2 regions of the Microbulbifer sp. 2205BS26-8 genome follow, and region 1 is predicted to be linked to the other one. Evidence: predicted binding sites of a transcription regulator. Region 1 holds the regulator's gene; the other holds the start of a gene.
What was found. Region 1 encodes LexA, which represses DNA repair genes until DNA is damaged. Its sites were predicted from a motif close to ACTGTNTNTANANACAGT; they were not measured.

Region 2: imuA (translesion DNA synthesis-associated protein ImuA) is a predicted target of LexA. The motif match lies at 3,454-3,471, and genes of this name have one in related genera.

The regions. Positions count from the first base shown of each region.
Region 1 is NZ_JAVAMR010000005.1:33,130-41,218, forward strand. It holds gene Q5Y71_RS02775 (universal stress protein) at 1-267, opposite strand, end outside; gene Q5Y71_RS02780 (hypothetical protein) at 415-939, shown strand; gene topA (type I DNA topoisomerase) at 1,154-3,841, shown strand; gene Q5Y71_RS02790 (DUF6586 family protein) at 3,838-4,332, shown strand; gene Q5Y71_RS02795 (hypothetical protein) at 4,436-4,693, shown strand; gene lexA (transcriptional repressor LexA) at 4,766-5,371, opposite strand; gene Q5Y71_RS02805 (TIGR00730 family Rossman fold protein) at 5,532-6,170, shown strand; gene Q5Y71_RS02810 (TetR/AcrR family transcriptional regulator) at 6,549-7,181, shown strand; gene nagZ (beta-N-acetylhexosaminidase) at 7,229-8,089, shown strand, end outside.
Region 2 is NZ_JAVAMR010000008.1:49,949-58,037, reverse strand. It holds gene Q5Y71_RS04560 (TonB-dependent hemoglobin/transferrin/lactoferrin family receptor) at 1-35, shown strand, start outside; gene Q5Y71_RS04555 (amidohydrolase) at 242-1,894, shown strand; gene Q5Y71_RS04550 (glycine zipper domain-containing protein) at 2,408-2,677, shown strand; gene dcd (dCTP deaminase) at 2,768-3,337, opposite strand; gene imuA (translesion DNA synthesis-associated protein ImuA) at 3,537-4,214, shown strand; gene Q5Y71_RS04535 (DNA polymerase Y family protein) at 4,239-5,606, shown strand; gene Q5Y71_RS04530 (sulfatase-like hydrolase/transferase) at 5,815-7,830, opposite strand; gene Q5Y71_RS04525 (pilin) at 7,912-8,089, opposite strand, start outside.

The DNA.
Region 1 (8,089 bases):
GAGAATGACGTGTTGTCGTTCGGTGGGAATATTCAGCGCATGGGCAGCCTTGCGGAGCTGTTCCTTGGCCTGGGTTTGCAATTGCTCCTGGACTTCGGAAAGGTCCATAGGGATATCTCCGCCATAGGCAAAAGTCAAAGGCTCTATGGCATGTACCAAACTCACCTCTGCGCCAAATGCCCCCGCAAGCGCAGCGGCTTTTTCCAGCACCTGCGAGGACTCCTCGGAGAGATCAAGGCCGACCAAAACCCGTTGATATTCCGCCATAATGTGCTTTCTCCCGCCTCTATTATTGACTCAATGAATATACCCTTTCGACAGTCATTTTCAGTCTACCGTAAAAAAACTGTTTGACACAGATCATACGAAACAGCGCAGAATGGCGGTTTTTGTCTTTCATTGGGGTGATTGGTGATGTCCGAATGGTTACCAGTGATCATTATTGGCCTCGTCATTGGGTTGGTATTGGGGCCGGTGATGTGGCTGAAACCCAACCGTCGAGACCGCCAACTGGCGGACTTGCGCAGTCGGGCTGCGCGGGCGGGCATTACTGTGCAGATTCAGGCCCTTCCGGCCACCGCTGGCAGGGGGACTGCCGCCGTTTATTCCCATCGGTGGCAGGATCGCAAAGGGCTGCGGGTTGGCTGGACGCTACAGCGCCAGCGGGTAGCGCACGAGTTGAATTTTGCCGGACGCTGGGATTGGGGTAGCGGTCCCGCTGCTCCCAAATCCGCCTGGCATTATCTGCATCAATTACTGGAAAAAGTGCCAGTGAACACCTATGCAGTCGTAGCCACCGATGTGGGATTAGGCATCCAGTGGGAGGAGTCTGGTGGAGGGCAGACCTTTGCACAACTGTTATCGGCACTGGCTGAATTCGGTCCGCTGATAGAGGGGGCCATTCGCAAACCGAGCCCGGTAGGGCCCGTGGAGAACTAGCCTTTCGAGGCCTGATACCCGCAAGAGGAGCCAGGTGCTACGCCTCCTTCCCAGTCCTTTAAAGGGTGAGGATATTTGCTGTCTGGCACAGAAAATTGTCAGCTTTGCTTGACCGCGCACTGGCTGGAGCTTATATATTCGCGCAGCGCAAGCTTGGACTGGCAGCTTGCCGGGCCTTAAACAGCAGTAAATTTTTATTTCAAATCAGAGAGTTATGGGTAAATCACTGGTCATTGTTGAATCACCGGCCAAAGCGAAAACCATCAACAAATACCTCGGCAAGGACTTTGTGGTTAAGTCCAGCGTTGGCCATATTCGCGATTTGCCCACAGGTGGGGGCCGCAAAGGGCCTGTTGATGCTAAGGCGCGGGCGCGGCGCGCGGCGGAAACCCGCAAGCTCTCCCCGGAGGCGAAAGCGGCATACAAGCGCAAAAAGAGTCACGAGCAACTGATTAAACGCATGGGCATAGACCCGGATCACGGCTGGTTGGCACATTACGAAATTCTGCCAGGCAAGGAAAAAGTTGTCAGTGAATTGCGCAAGCTCGCCGAAAACGCTGACCATATCTACCTGGCGACGGACCTGGATCGCGAGGGAGAGGCAATCGCCTGGCATTTGCGCGAGGCCATCGGCGGTAGTGACGACCGCTATCGCAGGGTAGTCTTTAACGAAATCACCAAGTCGGCAATTCAGGGCGCCTTCAAAGACCCCGGGCGATTGAATATCAATCGGGTGAATGCCCAGCAGGCACGGCGTTTTCTCGACCGTATTGTCGGGTATATGGTATCGCCGCTACTTTGGGAAAAAGTGGCCAGGGGATTGTCTGCAGGGCGCGTGCAGTCTGTGGCCGTACGCCTTGTCGTAGAGCGGGAGCGGGAGATCCGTGCCTTTATTCCGGAAGAGTACTGGTCCCTGCTTGCAGACACAAAAACCGATAACGCCGACAAGCTGCGCCTTGAAGTCAAAAAGCAGGCAGGTCAGGTATTCCGGCCCGTCAATGAGGCCCAGGCGAATAGTGCCGTGCGGCAACTGGAGTCCAGTGCGTTTGTTGTTAGCGGGCGGGACGACAAACCGACCAGCTCCAAGCCCGGTGCCCCGTTTATCACCTCGACATTGCAGCAAGCGGCGAGCAACCGCCTCGGTTTCGGTGTGAAGAAGACCATGACCCTGGCTCAGCGTTTGTATGAAGCGGGGCATATTACCTACATGCGTACCGATTCCACTAATCTCAGTGGGGAGGCTGTGGAATCTGCTCGGGAATATATCGGCGAGCACTACGGCGATCCGTATCTGCCGAAGGTGCCTAACACCTACAGCAGCAAGGCAGGGGCCCAGGAGGCCCACGAGGCCATTCGACCTTCCGATGTGCGTGTGGGCCCGAATATGCTATCGGGGGTAGAACGCGATGCGGAAAGGCTCTACAACCTAATCTGGCAACAGTTTGTCGCCTGCCAGATGACGCCAGCACAATTTACCTCTACCTCAATCGTGGTCAGCGCCGGCGAATTTGAACTGCGCGCTCGCGGCCGGGTTATCCGCTTTGACGGGTTCCTCAAAGTGGCGCCTTCCGGGGGCAAAAAGGAGGAGGATCTGGAACTGCCGGACGTAAAAGTCGGCGACAGGCTCGCCCTGCAGAAATTGGACCCGAAACAACATTTCACCAAACCCCCAGCGCGTTTTAGTGAGGCGGCCCTGGTGAGGGAATTGGAAAAACGCGGCATTGGCCGGCCCTCCACCTATGCGTCAATCATTTCCACCATTCAGGACCGCGGCTATGTGCGTTTGGAAAACCGGCGTTTCTACGCGGAAAAGATGGGCGACATTGTTACCGATCGCCTCAGTGAAAGCTTCAAAAATTTAATGGACTACGGTTTTACCGCGAACCTGGAAGAGTCCCTGGATGCGGTGGCCGAGGGGGAGAAAGGTTGGAAACAGTTACTCGATGAGTTCTATCGGGACTTCTCCGCTCGTCTGGAAAAGGCGCAGTCTACCGATAAGGGCATGCGTCGCAATACCCCGACTGACACGGATATTACCTGTAGCAGGTGCGGACGCCATATGCAAATTCGCACGGGTTCCACCGGGGTATTCCTGGGCTGTTCCGGTTATGCTCTGCCCCCCAAGGAGCGCTGCGTCAATACCATGAACCTGGTATCTGGCGATGAGGCGGTGGATGCGGACACAGATGAGGAAGCGGAATCCCGCCTTTTGCGCGAGAAGCGCCGTTGCGCCAAATGTGGCACGGCCATGGACAGCTACCTGCTGGATGAGCACCGCAAGCTCCACATCTGTGGCAACAATCCAGATTGCAGCGGTTATGCAATTGAGCAGGGCACCTTTAAGATCAAAGGGTACGATGGCCCGGTGATCGAGTGTGACAAGTGCGGCAGTGACATGCAACTGAAGTCTGGTCGTTTTGGTAAGTACTTTGGCTGTACCAATGAAGCTTGTAAAAACACCCGTAAGTTATTGAAAAATGGCCAGCCGGCGCCGCCGAAAATGGACCCGGTGCCCATGCCGGAGCTGGCGTGCTTGAAAGTGGATGACCACTATATTCTGCGCGACGGTGCCACCGGGCTTTTCCTGGCCGCCAGTCAGTTCCCTAAAAAACGCGAAACACGCGCCCCCCTGGTCAAAGAGTTGCTGCCTCACCAGAGCGAAATCGACCCCAAGTACAGCTTCCTTTTCTCTGCCCCGCTCAAAGACAACGAGGGGCGGGACACGGTGGTGCGTTTCAGTCGCAAGATGCAGCAGCAATATGTGCAGTCTGAGGAGGGGGGCAAAGCGACAGGATGGCGTGCTTTCTATCGCGAGGGCACTTGGCAGGTCGAGCCCGGTGATAAAAGCACCGCTGCCAAACGTAAACCCCCGCGCAAGAAAGCCGCTCAAGGCAGTCAATGACGAATCTCTATACGGGTCTGGTTGTCTCTGCGCTGCGCAAATGCCAGCTGTTGTTACAGTTGTCTGGTGAATCTGCCTTGCAAAACAGGGCCCTGCAAGAGGCAGCCCTGTTTCAGTTGTGGAAAGCCTACAAGGCTTACCTCGCTGAGCTGGCAAATGAATTGCAATTGGGTTTCGAGCCCGAGTCATTGCAAGTAATCCTGGATAGTCTCAAGAGCCGGGGAGTGGTCAGTAGTGAGGCCAGGGAATTATCCTTGCTCTATGCTGATCCAGATAGCTGGTTAAGCAAGCTGCTTCAAGGCTGGAGAAAGCTGCAGCAGCTTGCTCCCACACCCACAATGGAATCCGCGCGGAAAGAGGCAAACCTGATCCCACTGCGCAGTATGGCCGCCCCCACATCCGGTGCGCTTTCTGCTGAAATTCTGCTGAAGTGGCATGGTGCTCTGAGAGAATTGGTGCGCAGGCAGCGTGCCAGTTTGGAGGAGTGTTAAGTGTACCTGTGTACCATTTGCTTCGCTTGCCTGCGCCCACTGAAACTTATAAATAGCCTGTGTTACACTGGGCGCAAATTGATTTGTGGTGAAGGAAAAGCAAATGTCCTCCGAAACTTATGAGATTATCGAACTGGCCAATGGCGATGTGGCTTTGCGTCGCAGCGGCCACAAGGAGGACCCTCTGGTGAGTATTCATTTCTCAGCCGAGAGTCTCCAGTTTATGAGAAAACACAAGGTGGCTATTGCCCGGGCTATGCTGGAAGCGGGCATTGAGGCTGTACACAATCTGGATGAGCTGGAGCCGGGTTACTTTGAGGAAGACGAGGAATCACTGCTGGCTAACCATACGATCCATTGATCGAGGGGTTATCCCGGAGAGGTTTCAACAGCGGCCAACGGCCGCTGTTTTTCGTATTAAGGCGTGATCAAATCAAGGGGTTTGGCGAATGACGCCCACCGCCAGCCCTTCAATCACAAAGTGGTTGTCCCGCATATCCACCTGAATGATGTCGAAATCATCATTTTCAGGCAGTAACTGCACCGCCGCCTGGTTGCCTTTGCGGCGGAAACGTTTCACGGTGACCTCCTCGTCAATACGTGCCACAACAATCTGCCCATTCCTGACCTGCTCGGTTTTCTGTACCGCGAGCAGATCCCCGTCGAGTATGCCCGCATCGCGCATACTCATCCCGTGTACCCGGAGCAGGTAGTCTGCCGGCGGGCGAAAGAAGTTGGCAGGAAGGTCGCAATAGTCCTCGATGTGTTCTGCCGCGAGAACGGGGTGACCTGCGGCAACGCGACCAATGATGGGAAGGCCGGATTGGTGGTCGGGAATCCGAATGCCGCGGGAAGCGCCGGCGACCATCTCAATGGCTCCTTTGCGCGCCAGGGCCTTCAGGTGCTCTTCTGCGGCATTGGGTGACCGGAAGCCCAGCTCCTGGGCAATTTCCGCCCGGGTTGGCGGATAACCTGTTTCTTCCAAATAGGTTTTGATCAGCTCTAGTACTTGGGTTTGTCGGGCAGTGAGATTGGTCATGGGATTACCTAATATTCTGTATTTTTATACAGTTGCTGGGATTATATACAGAATTGATGTATATGCAATCCCAATGCACCCCCGCTGTATATGCTGCTACATTGGTTATGAAAACTGGGAATGAAACACGCTTGTTGAAAGGCCTGACAGAGAGGGAACGATGCTGGATGCAAAAATGGCTGAGGCATGGCGGGTGCTGCGCATACAGTCGGAGTTGGTAGATGGCATTGAACGTCTGATCGCACTTAGTGGCGCGGTTACGGTTTTTGGGGGCGCGCGCTTTACCGAGAGTAGTCCCGAGTACCGGCAAGGTGTGAAGCTCGGTGAGTTATTGGCCGCAGAGGGTATTTCGGTAATCACCGGTGGGGGACCGGGTTTGATGGAGGCGTGTAATCGCGGAGCTTTTGCCCTGCCGGGCACTTCAATTGGGTTGAACATTGAGCTTCCTTTTGAGCAGACAGCCAACCCGTATCAGGATATCAGTTTAAATTTCCGTTATTTCTTTGTGCGTAAATTTATGTTTGTCAAACACGCTGTGGGCTTTGTGGGTCTGCCGGGGGGCTACGGTACTTTGGATGAATTGTTTGAGGCATTAACTTTGGTTCAGACACAAAAAGTGCGACGGTTTCCCATTGTATTAGTGGATAGAAACTACTGGCGTGGTCTCTACAACTGGCTGGTGGATACGGTCTTGGAGCGAGATTGCATTGATGCAGGCGATCTGGATTTATTCCACATCGTGGAAACGGTAGAGGAGGCGGCAGACCTGATACTGCAATTTATGCGGCCCCAGGAGTAAGCAGAATTTTTCCCGTGTGTCGCGCCTGCCTCCATCTCGTATTTTAACCGGCAAACAAAGCGTCGCATTTAAAAAACAGCGCAATTGAACTGGCTGCTTTTGTGACTCGCGCCGGCCCGGAGCTGCTGGCTGCGCCGCTTGTATTGCAATGACCCGGCAATGTATGCCACGACCGGGTTAGCGATAACTGAGCAAACCATACTTCTTCCAAAGGAGCGGTCTTTATCGACAACGTGCTCCCAACCGCTACCCCCTCCTGATCACAGCCTCAATGATTGATCGGGATATGGGAGTAGAATAGGGTGTCGACAGACCGGCGGTGGAGTGTGCTAGTCTGGCCAGAATCAAACACCTGTTTTAAATCCTGGTTGACTGCTTATGAGCCATACGGACACCGTTATCCGCATACTGGACGCCGCAGAGATCCTGTTTTCGGAGCGCGGCTTTACCGAGACATCCTTAAGGACAATCACCAGCACGGCCGGGGTCAACCTGGCCGCCGTCAATTATCATTTTGGTTCAAAGAAGGCATTGATTCAGGCGGTGTTTGAACGTTTTTTAACCCCGTTCACCTGCGCGCTGGAGTCAGAACTGGACGGGTGTGCTGCATCTGGTCGACACCTGCGTGTGGAAGACCTGCTGGGGAGTCTCTACCGGGTGGGGCTCGGCAGCCTCGGCGAACATGGTCGCGATCCCCAGCGTTTCATGCGCCTTTTAGGGTTGGCCTATACGCAGTTCCAGGGGCATTTGCGCCGTTTTATCGTGTCCCGGTATGGCGATAGCTACCGCCGTTTTGCCGGTCTGCTGGCAGAGGCCCTCCCCGGGATAGACCCTGTCACCTTCTACTGGCGCCTGTACTTCATGCTGGGTGCAACCATCTTTACGCTGTCGAGTTTCGATGCCATAGAGGCTATCCTGAGAGAGGATTTTGGTGCGCAGAGCAGTTTGCCAGAGACCCTGGAACGACTGGTGCCTGCTGCCGCTGCCATGCTACAGGTTGTTGAAACATAGCCTCTGAAAGGGGTGTTCAGGCGGCGGAACTATTCAAGGAGCTTATTATGTCCGCACCGCTGGGACCGGTTATGGTCGATATCGAGGGACTTGAACTTTCCAGTGAGGATTGTGAATTGCTGCAGCATCCACTCGTGGGAGGGGTGATTTTTTTCGCGCGTAACTACCACAACCGGGCCCAATTGCAGGAGTTGATCGCGGCGATCCGTGCGTTGCGCCCGGAGTTGTTGTTGGCTGTCGATCAGGAAGGGGGCAGGGTCCAGCGTTTTCGCGATGAATTTACCCGTCTGCCATCCCTGCAGTCCCTGTCCGCAAGAGCCTCACAAAAGCAATTGCGGGATGTGGGTTGGCTGTTGGCAGCGGAATTGCTGGCAGTGGGAGTGGATTTCAGTTTTGCGCCGGTTTTGGATGCAGATGATGCATACAGTCGGGTCATTGGCGACCGCAGTTTTTGCGCAGATCCGAAACGCCTGACGGCATTTGTACGCCCATTTATTCAGGGTATGCGGGAGGCGGGCATGGCGGCTACCGGCAAGCATTTTCCCGGCCACGGCCACGTGCTTGAAGACAGCCATATGGAATTGCCAGAGGATGGGCGCACCCTGGATCAGGTGATGGAGTCCGATGCCTTGCCATTTATTGATTGTATCGGTACCTCGGAGCTGGACGCAGTGATGCCGGCTCATATTCACTTCGTGAATGTCGATGACCGGCCTGTGGGCTTTTCCCGCTACTGGCTACAGGATATCCTGCGGGGACGCCTTGGCTTTGACGGGGTTATCATTAGCGATGACCTTTCCATGAAAGGTGCCGCTATCATTGGCGGCTATGGGGAAAGAATTCGGGCTGCCCTGGAGGCCGGCTGCGATATGGGGGTAGTGTGCAACAGTCGTGAGGGGGCCCGGGAA
Region 2 (8,089 bases), on a different contig from region 1:
GCACCTTCTCCGCATCGCTCCGATACACTTTTTAATTACCCCTCCCACGTTTTATTCAGTCTCTTTTGGCCGCCCCCATGCGGCCTTTTTTATTTATTGGTCAGCAAGTTTCCAAAGCCCTCCTGTGGGAGCCGGCGAGCCCGGAAAAACCCGCGCGCCCCTGTGCCGAGGGCAGAGGCGGCACACAGCCCGTGAAACAGATACAATACGCACAAAAAGACCAACAGAAAGGCAAATCACCATGCAGATTCTCCGCACACTGGCAGCCGCACTGGTGGCCGCCGCTTCCATGGGTGCCCAGGCCACCACGCTGATACACAACGTTTCCGGGTACCAGACAACGGACAGGGCCCTGGTCCGCTTCAACGCCCTGGCCTTTGACCGCGGCAAGGTACTGGCAAGCGGTGATTTTCAGCAGCTCAACCGGCAGTATCCCCAGGCACAGAAAATCGATGCGGGGGGCAAAACCCTGTTGCCCGGGCTCATCGACGCCCACGGGCATATGCTGGGGCTCGGTCAGTTGAACCGGATGCTGGATTTGCGCGACCAATCGCTCGACAGCGCACGGGTATCCATCAAGCAGTATGCCAAACAGCTGGCACCCGGCGAGTGGCTGCTCGGGCGCGGCTGGAACCAGGTCACCTGGCCCGGCAAACAATTTCCCACCCGCACACAACTGGATACCCTGGACATCGACCATCCCATCTGGCTGCGACGCGTGGACGGCCATGCGGGCTGGGCCAACTCCAAAGCCCTGCGCCTCGCCGGTATCGACCGGCACACCGCGGCTCCGGAGGGCGGGGAAATCCTGCGCGATGCCAGCGGCGAACCCACCGGTATACTGATCGACAATGCCATGGGCCTGTTGCAGCGGGTGATCCCCAAACCCACCCTGGCCCAGGATAAAAAATCCCTGCAGGATGCATTTGCGCAGGCGCTGGCTGTGGGACTGACCAGCGTGCACGATGCCGGCATTAACGAGCAGACCCTGCAGGCCTACCGGGAACTCGCGCGGGAAAACGCGATCCCCCTGCGGATGTACCCCATGCTCTCGGTTAACAGCCAAAACTACGCCAAACTTCTGCGTGCCGGGCATATCGGCAGTCCCTCCGAGCGGCTCTATATGCGCAGTATCAAACTGTCCGCCGATGGCGCCCTCGGCAGCCGCGGTGCCGCGCTGCTGGAACCCTACCACGACCGCCCGCAAGAGAAAGGGCTGCTGCTCTACCCGGAAGCAGAGATGCTGTCGCTGCTAAAACTTGCCAGCGATAACCAGTTTCAGATCAATGTGCACGCCATTGGCGACCGCGCCAACCATATCGTGCTGAACCACCTGGAAACCCTGCACAAGGCCAGCAGCCAGAAAGACCACCGCCACCGCGTAGAGCATGCCCAGGTCCTCCAGGTGAAGGATATCCCCCGTTTCCAGCGCCTCAACCTGATCGCCTCCATGCAGCCCACCCACGCCACCAGCGATAAAAATATGGCCGGCGCGCGCCTCGGCGAGGCGCGCCTGACCGGCGCCTATGCCTGGCAGACCCTGCTGAAGCAGGGCACCCCCATTGCCGCCGGTTCGGACTTTCCGGTGGAGCCGGCCAATCCGCTCTTCGGCCTGCACGCCGCGGTCACCCGCCGCGACCGCCAGGGCGCACCCGAGCGGGGCTGGCGCGCGGCGGAGGCCATGAGCCTCGAACAGGCCCTGCGCGCTTTCACCCTGGACGCCGCCTATGCGAGCCACCAGGAAATGGTGATCGGCAACCTCACGCCGGGGAAATTTGCCGACTTTATCCTCCTGGATCGGGATATTTTTGCCATAGACCCACAGGCAATCTGGCGCGCGCAGGTGCTGGAAACCTGGGTGGAAGGGGAAAAGGTGTACACCAGGGACCACTGAGTGCGCGGCCTGCATTACGGTACGGTGGGCACAGACCCGCCGTAAGGCAGCAGCGCAGAAAATGGGACGGGGAAATTCAGTGCGGGGGTCAAATCATCCGGTAAAAAATAATTTGCGGCCGAATTCATTTCGACCGCTCCCTCTTTAAGCTGACTGGCTCTACTCCCGCTGTCACCTCGCTGAAATCATTCAGACCAGTGGTCACCCGCTGTGGGCCTATTTCCGGGTTAGTCCAGTCTCCATTACGGCCCGCTTTTTATTGGGCTTTGCTCCGCAAAGCACGCCTCGGCAGTGGAATAATAATCTCGCCACATCCCTATTCCCAATTTCATCAACCCGCTGGTATCGGGCGGCCGTGAATCCTCTTCTGCCCGACTCGTATTTTGTACTCCAACAGGCCCTGGATTGAGCACAATTTGTTGCTGCAATGGCCCCACCCTACACTGGCTGCGACGTTGTTCGGCCCTATCCGCCGACTCCATAACCCTCAATCAACTTATGCCAGAGGTGTCTATGCGACGCAAAGTTATCAAACATCTCAGCCTGGCCGCGGTATTGGCTGCGGGCCTCGGGGGCCAGGGCTGTGCCAATATGAGCGATACGGACCGCCGTATCGGGACTGGGGTCGGCATCGGTGCCGTAACGGGCGCGCTGATCAGCGGCGGGCGCCCCGGAGGTACCGCTGCAGGTGCTGTGATCGGCGCCGGCGCCGGCTACCTCTACGACCGAGAGAGAAAGCGCAGGGATTACTACCGCTATCGCGGCCGTTACTATCGCTATTAGGTTGAAACGGCCGGGGTCCGGCACCTGGTGCGCCGGGCCCCGCTGGGCAGGCGACCACATCGCGGACCCTGAACCCGGTAGAGCGGGGCCTCAGGTGCGCGGCAGGGTAACGCCGCGCTGGCCCTGGTACTTGCCACCGCGGTCTGCGTAGGAAACGTCACACACTTCGTCGGACTCGAAGAACAGCATCTGCGCCACACCCTCGTTGGCGTAGATCTTGGCCGGCAGGTTGGTAGTGTTGGAAAATTCCAGGGTGACATGCCCCTCCCACTCCGGTTCCAGCGGGGTTACATTGACAATGATACCGCAGCGGGCGTAGGTGGACTTGCCCAGGCAGATGGTGAGCACCGAGCGCGGGATACGGAAATATTCTACCGTGCGTGCCAGTGCGAAAGAGTTTGGCGGGATCACGCAGTAATCCCCCTCCACATCCACAAAACTGTTTTCGTCAAAGGTCTTCGGGTCCACCGTGGCGGAGTGCACATTGGTAAAGATCTTGAACTCCCCCGCGCAGCGCACATCGTAGCCGTAACTGGAGGTGCCGTAGGAGATCAGCCGCTCACCCGCCTTTCCCTGGCGCACCTGGCCCCGCTCAAAAGGCGCGATCATGCCGTACTGCTCGGCCATCCGGCGAATCCACTTGTCGGACTTGATACTCACTGTACCCCCTTAGATAGAAGCATCCGCAATCGGTAAAGGGACGGAATCATAGCGGGTTTGCTCTGGGCAAAAAAGTGGCGATCCACCCTGCCGGCACTTGCGGTCAATCGACAATTACTGTATAAATTCACAGTACTACTGTATAAAAACACAACCCATCTCCTGCATTGGGGCGGGGGCCGGGATTGAGGAGGGAAACTTGGACAGCACAATCACTCTACAGCAGGGCTGCAACCTGGACAGCCAGCCGGCATACCGGGCCATGGACGGGGATAGCCCACTGACAACTAAAGTGTGCGAACGCACCGCTGTCCCGACCGGCTACGCCAGCCTGGATGCCCTGCTCCCGCAGTGCGGCTGGCCCCTCGGTGCCAGCACCGAACTGCTGCCGGGGGAAGCCGGGATTGGTGAATTCTCCCTGCTGCTGCCCACCCTCGCCCGGCTGACCCGGCGCGGTGGACAGGTACTGCTGGTCAACCCGCCCTGGACCCCCTTTGCCCCCGCCCTTGCCCGCAGCGGCATTGCGCTGGACAAGCTGTGGCTGGTGCACCCCCGCGGGCCGCAAGACACCCGCTGGGCGATCGAGCAATCCCTCTGCTCCGGCAGTTGCGCGGCCCTGGTCAGTTGGCAGGGCCACCACACCTTCACGGTCAAACACCTGCAGCGCCTGCAACTGGCCGCCCGCAGTGGAAACTGCCTGCACTTTCATTTCCGCCCCCACACCGAATCGCTCAGCCCCTCCCCCGCCGGGCTGCGCCTGCAACTGCACAGCGACGGCGAGCGGCTGGTCCTGGAACGGCTGCAACAACCCGGTGTTGCCAGTGGCCAGCGCCTGTATTTGGCCCGCGCCGCCCACCCGGCACAGTCGCTGCACTGAGCTGGCAACAACGCGGACGCTGCCATGCTCTGGCTCTGTATTCAATTGCCCACACTGCCCCTGGAAGCCCGCAATCCCACCCCCACAAAGGGGGAACAGAGCGGGGCTCTGGCGGTGGTCGAACAGCAGCGGATTGTTGCCCGCAACCGCCCCGCTGCAGAGTGCGGTGTGGCCGTGGGGCTCAGTAGCGCCACCGCCTGCGCGCGCACTAGTAGTCTTCCACTGCTGCAACGGGACCGGACACAGGAGCAGCAACAGTTGGCGCAAGTGGCCCAGTGGGGCTGCCGCCCGGCCTGCCTGCTGCTGGATTTGAGTGGCTGCCTGAAAACCCGCGGCGGGCTCAGGGCCCTGCTGGATCAAGTGCAACAGGCACTGGAACAGATGAACCTCAACGGGTCCATGGGCCTCGGCCACAACCCCAGTGCCGCGCGCCTGCTCAGCCAGTTGCCAACGCACCGGCGGTGGCTGGCACACACCCATAGCGCGCCCAGCCCGCAACAGTGGCAACAGTGGATCGATAGTGCCCCGAGTAAACTCCTCGACTGCGACCATCGCACCATTACCCAACTCTATGCCTGCGGTATCCGGCGGGTGCGTCAGTTACGCACCATGCCCCTGTCCGAGCTGAATTCCCGCTTTGGCCGCTCCTTTGTGGAGCATCTCACCCGTCTAAACGGCAGCCGGCATTATTCGGCCTACGGCGATCACCCCCCTGCCCGGTGCCATAGTGTGCTGTATCTTCGCACACCGCTAGAAAACCGCGAGCAATTGCCGTTTCCTGCCAGCCGCCTGCTCAGGGCAGTGTGCGAGTCACTGCAGCGCCACCTGTGCTCTCCCCGCGCTCCGCTGGCACCCCAGCGCCTGTTGACATTAACCAGGCTGCAACTGACAAAAGCAGCGCCTGCCCACCCGGTGCGCACACTGCGCCTGGTGTGCAGCCAGCCAGAGCCCCTGGCACGGGAAACAGAAGCACTGCTTGATAAAGGCGGCCAGGCACTGCTGGACAAACTCAAAGCCCGCCTGGGTCACCAGGCCCTGTCCACGATTGCCTTGAAGGACGGCGGCCTGCCCGAGCGGGCCTGGCAGCGCGCCGGGATACCGCCCCTGCCTGGCAGTTGCGCGCAAAAGCGCCCCCCACCTCCGCCTTGTCATCCCCCCCGCCCCAACTGGCTGCTGCCCCGCCCCAGCCCATTAGTGCACCGCGGCCACAAGCTGTTTTACCGTGGAGAGTTGCACCTGCTGCAGGGCCCGGAGCGGATCGATGGTAACTGGTGGCAACACGGCCATCACGGGCGGAATTACTATATGGCGAAAGGCGAAAACGGCGGGCTCTACTGGGTCTTTCAGGATCTGACTTCCAGGGTGTGGTTTTTACAGGGGATTTTTTCTTGATTTTGTGTTTTCAAGACTAAATAGCAATGTTCTCCAGCATCACGACGACAACGGAGGATAATAACCTATTTTTTCATGATTTAGGCAATAGCTAGGTTTATGTATCATTACTTTGCTCTCAAACACTACCAAGCATTTAAATCAACCTTTTCAACCAACCAATAAAAAACCTAACCAATCTCAAAAACGAATTTTTCAAACCGGCTTATCAGTGATTTTTACCGGTTAATCTGTTACAAATAGCTTGATTATCAAAATAAGGGTCATTCCTATAAAATTCACATAGTTTCAAAAGTGGCAAACGCCAGTTTTTTCCTCCAATATCGAAAGGAGTATCCACACTTCCTGGCCACCATTTATTTTCCTTCAGGTCCACATAAAAGAAATAATTCTTTTCGTCAGGAAAGATCGCAACCAGTGAATCGTTGTGGATAGCAGCTCTTTGCTTAGCTTTTAAGGTTTCTGGGTAAGTGGATTTACTATAATACAGTCGGCCATCTTTGCCAACTCGATAGCCATCAATGGCATCATTCAACGCCGCAACGGCATCAACCCTACTTCCGCTGATAGCATTTATAGAATACGAACTTTCCAAATAAATTACTCTGTCCTTAATACTCTCAGAAAGGGGCAAACCATCAAAGCGGCCATCATCCCAATCAAGATTCAATTCATAAAATATATCCGGTGCAATATCCACTAATGAAGACAATCTTTCATTTACCCTTAAAATTGGCGACTTCGGAACCCCCTTATTAAATCGAATTTTAGCCAAAACAACCTGACTCTGAGATTTCAGCAAGACACTTGTACCATGCCCCCCGATGTTTGTAGTGAAAACTGCCGCTGGATTTCCTTGAATAAGTCCGTCTTCAGCCACATGAAAACTTTCCCCATGGTCAGAAATCAAGTAAACAAGTGCATTATCTAATGCCCCCGCCTTAGAGAGTTTTTCAATTAAATCCCCGACTTGTTTATCCACCAATCTAAGCATAGATAAATAACCAAACTCAGCTTTCTCGCGGATTCCTGGATAATCTCTCTCAAGATCAGGCATCAAATTGTTTAAGAATGGGTAATGTGGCAAACAAAAGTGGGCAGCAACAAATACAGCCCCGCCTCCCTCACCCACAGCGCTTACAATCTCATCATTAAAGTTATAGGGAACGTATGTTATAAAATTTCCCCGATTATTATAGATATATGGAAAAATATAATCCCCAAGAAAAGAGCCCCCAAGAAGATTCACCAACGGGTTATCAGATAGATAGGTAATAACAAAGTCAGCAGCCCCTACTTTTGGCCCGAGAGCTTTATCAAAGCTATAAGACTCATCAATATTGTTAAACCTTCGTTCATCTAAAGCCCAAATTGTCCTATAACCAGACTTAGTCAAATCAAACGTTATAAAACTTTCCTTTTGGATATATTCATTCTCCATGAGATTAAACCTAACCCCATTATTCAGCGGGTACTTACCAGTCAAAACTCCAGACCAAGCCACTTGAGTTCGTGCAACCGGGGTATAGGCCCGACTAAAAACCTCGCCCTGCTCTAACAGGGAGTCAATATTAGGGGTTAATTTATACTCGGCACCAAAGTAACCGAGTTTATCAGGACGCATTGCGTCCACACCAATTATGAATACATTTGGCTTTGAATCTTTCTCTATTTGTGCATTCCCAGAAACATCAAATTGGCCATACATTTCAACAGCGAAAAAGGCGACCAATACGACCGGAATGCCCAAAAAAACTCGAACCCCAAATACTATACGAATCCCAAAGAGGAATAGCACCAGGAGTGTAATTATAGAAAAAAACAGAATTATATTTAAAACGGGCAAGCTTGCTATCGGGAAGGTAAATATAGAAAGGGGATATAAGATACTATTAAGCGATAAGATAATGCCAGCGGAAAGCGCTAACATGATGAATAAAGCCACCCCCCACCCAAGAGCAGGAATGCAAAATTTTAATCCCCAACCAGAAAACAGAATTATAGATCCCCAAACCAGGCATAGGCCAAACTGCACAAAGACAAAACAAGCTATATCTTTACTGAATTGAAAAACTGTGAAATATTCCCAGACCCTATCCAGGGTTTCCGAGGAGGTTTCTACCCCAATATTTCCTCCATTAAAAAGCTGAAAGCACACAAAGGAAATCCAGCAGGAGAAAACCAAACTGAAAGACAATAAAACAGCCTTCTTTAAATCAGACATACGATACAGCGCTACAAAATAAAATGGGCGCACAATGGCGCCCACTTAACCCAATTGAAACCAGTTTAAATCAGGCTCCCATTAACCACGACAGCGCGCAGGTAAGTACTTGTCGTTAATAGTAGTACCACTACCACTACAAGCCCAGGCAATTGAACCTCCCTCGTCGGTGGGAACCAACTGTAGAGTATTCGCACTAGTACCAGCAACCTTAGAGTTAAAGGTAACGCTAATCACACCATTAGCGCCAACTGTTAAC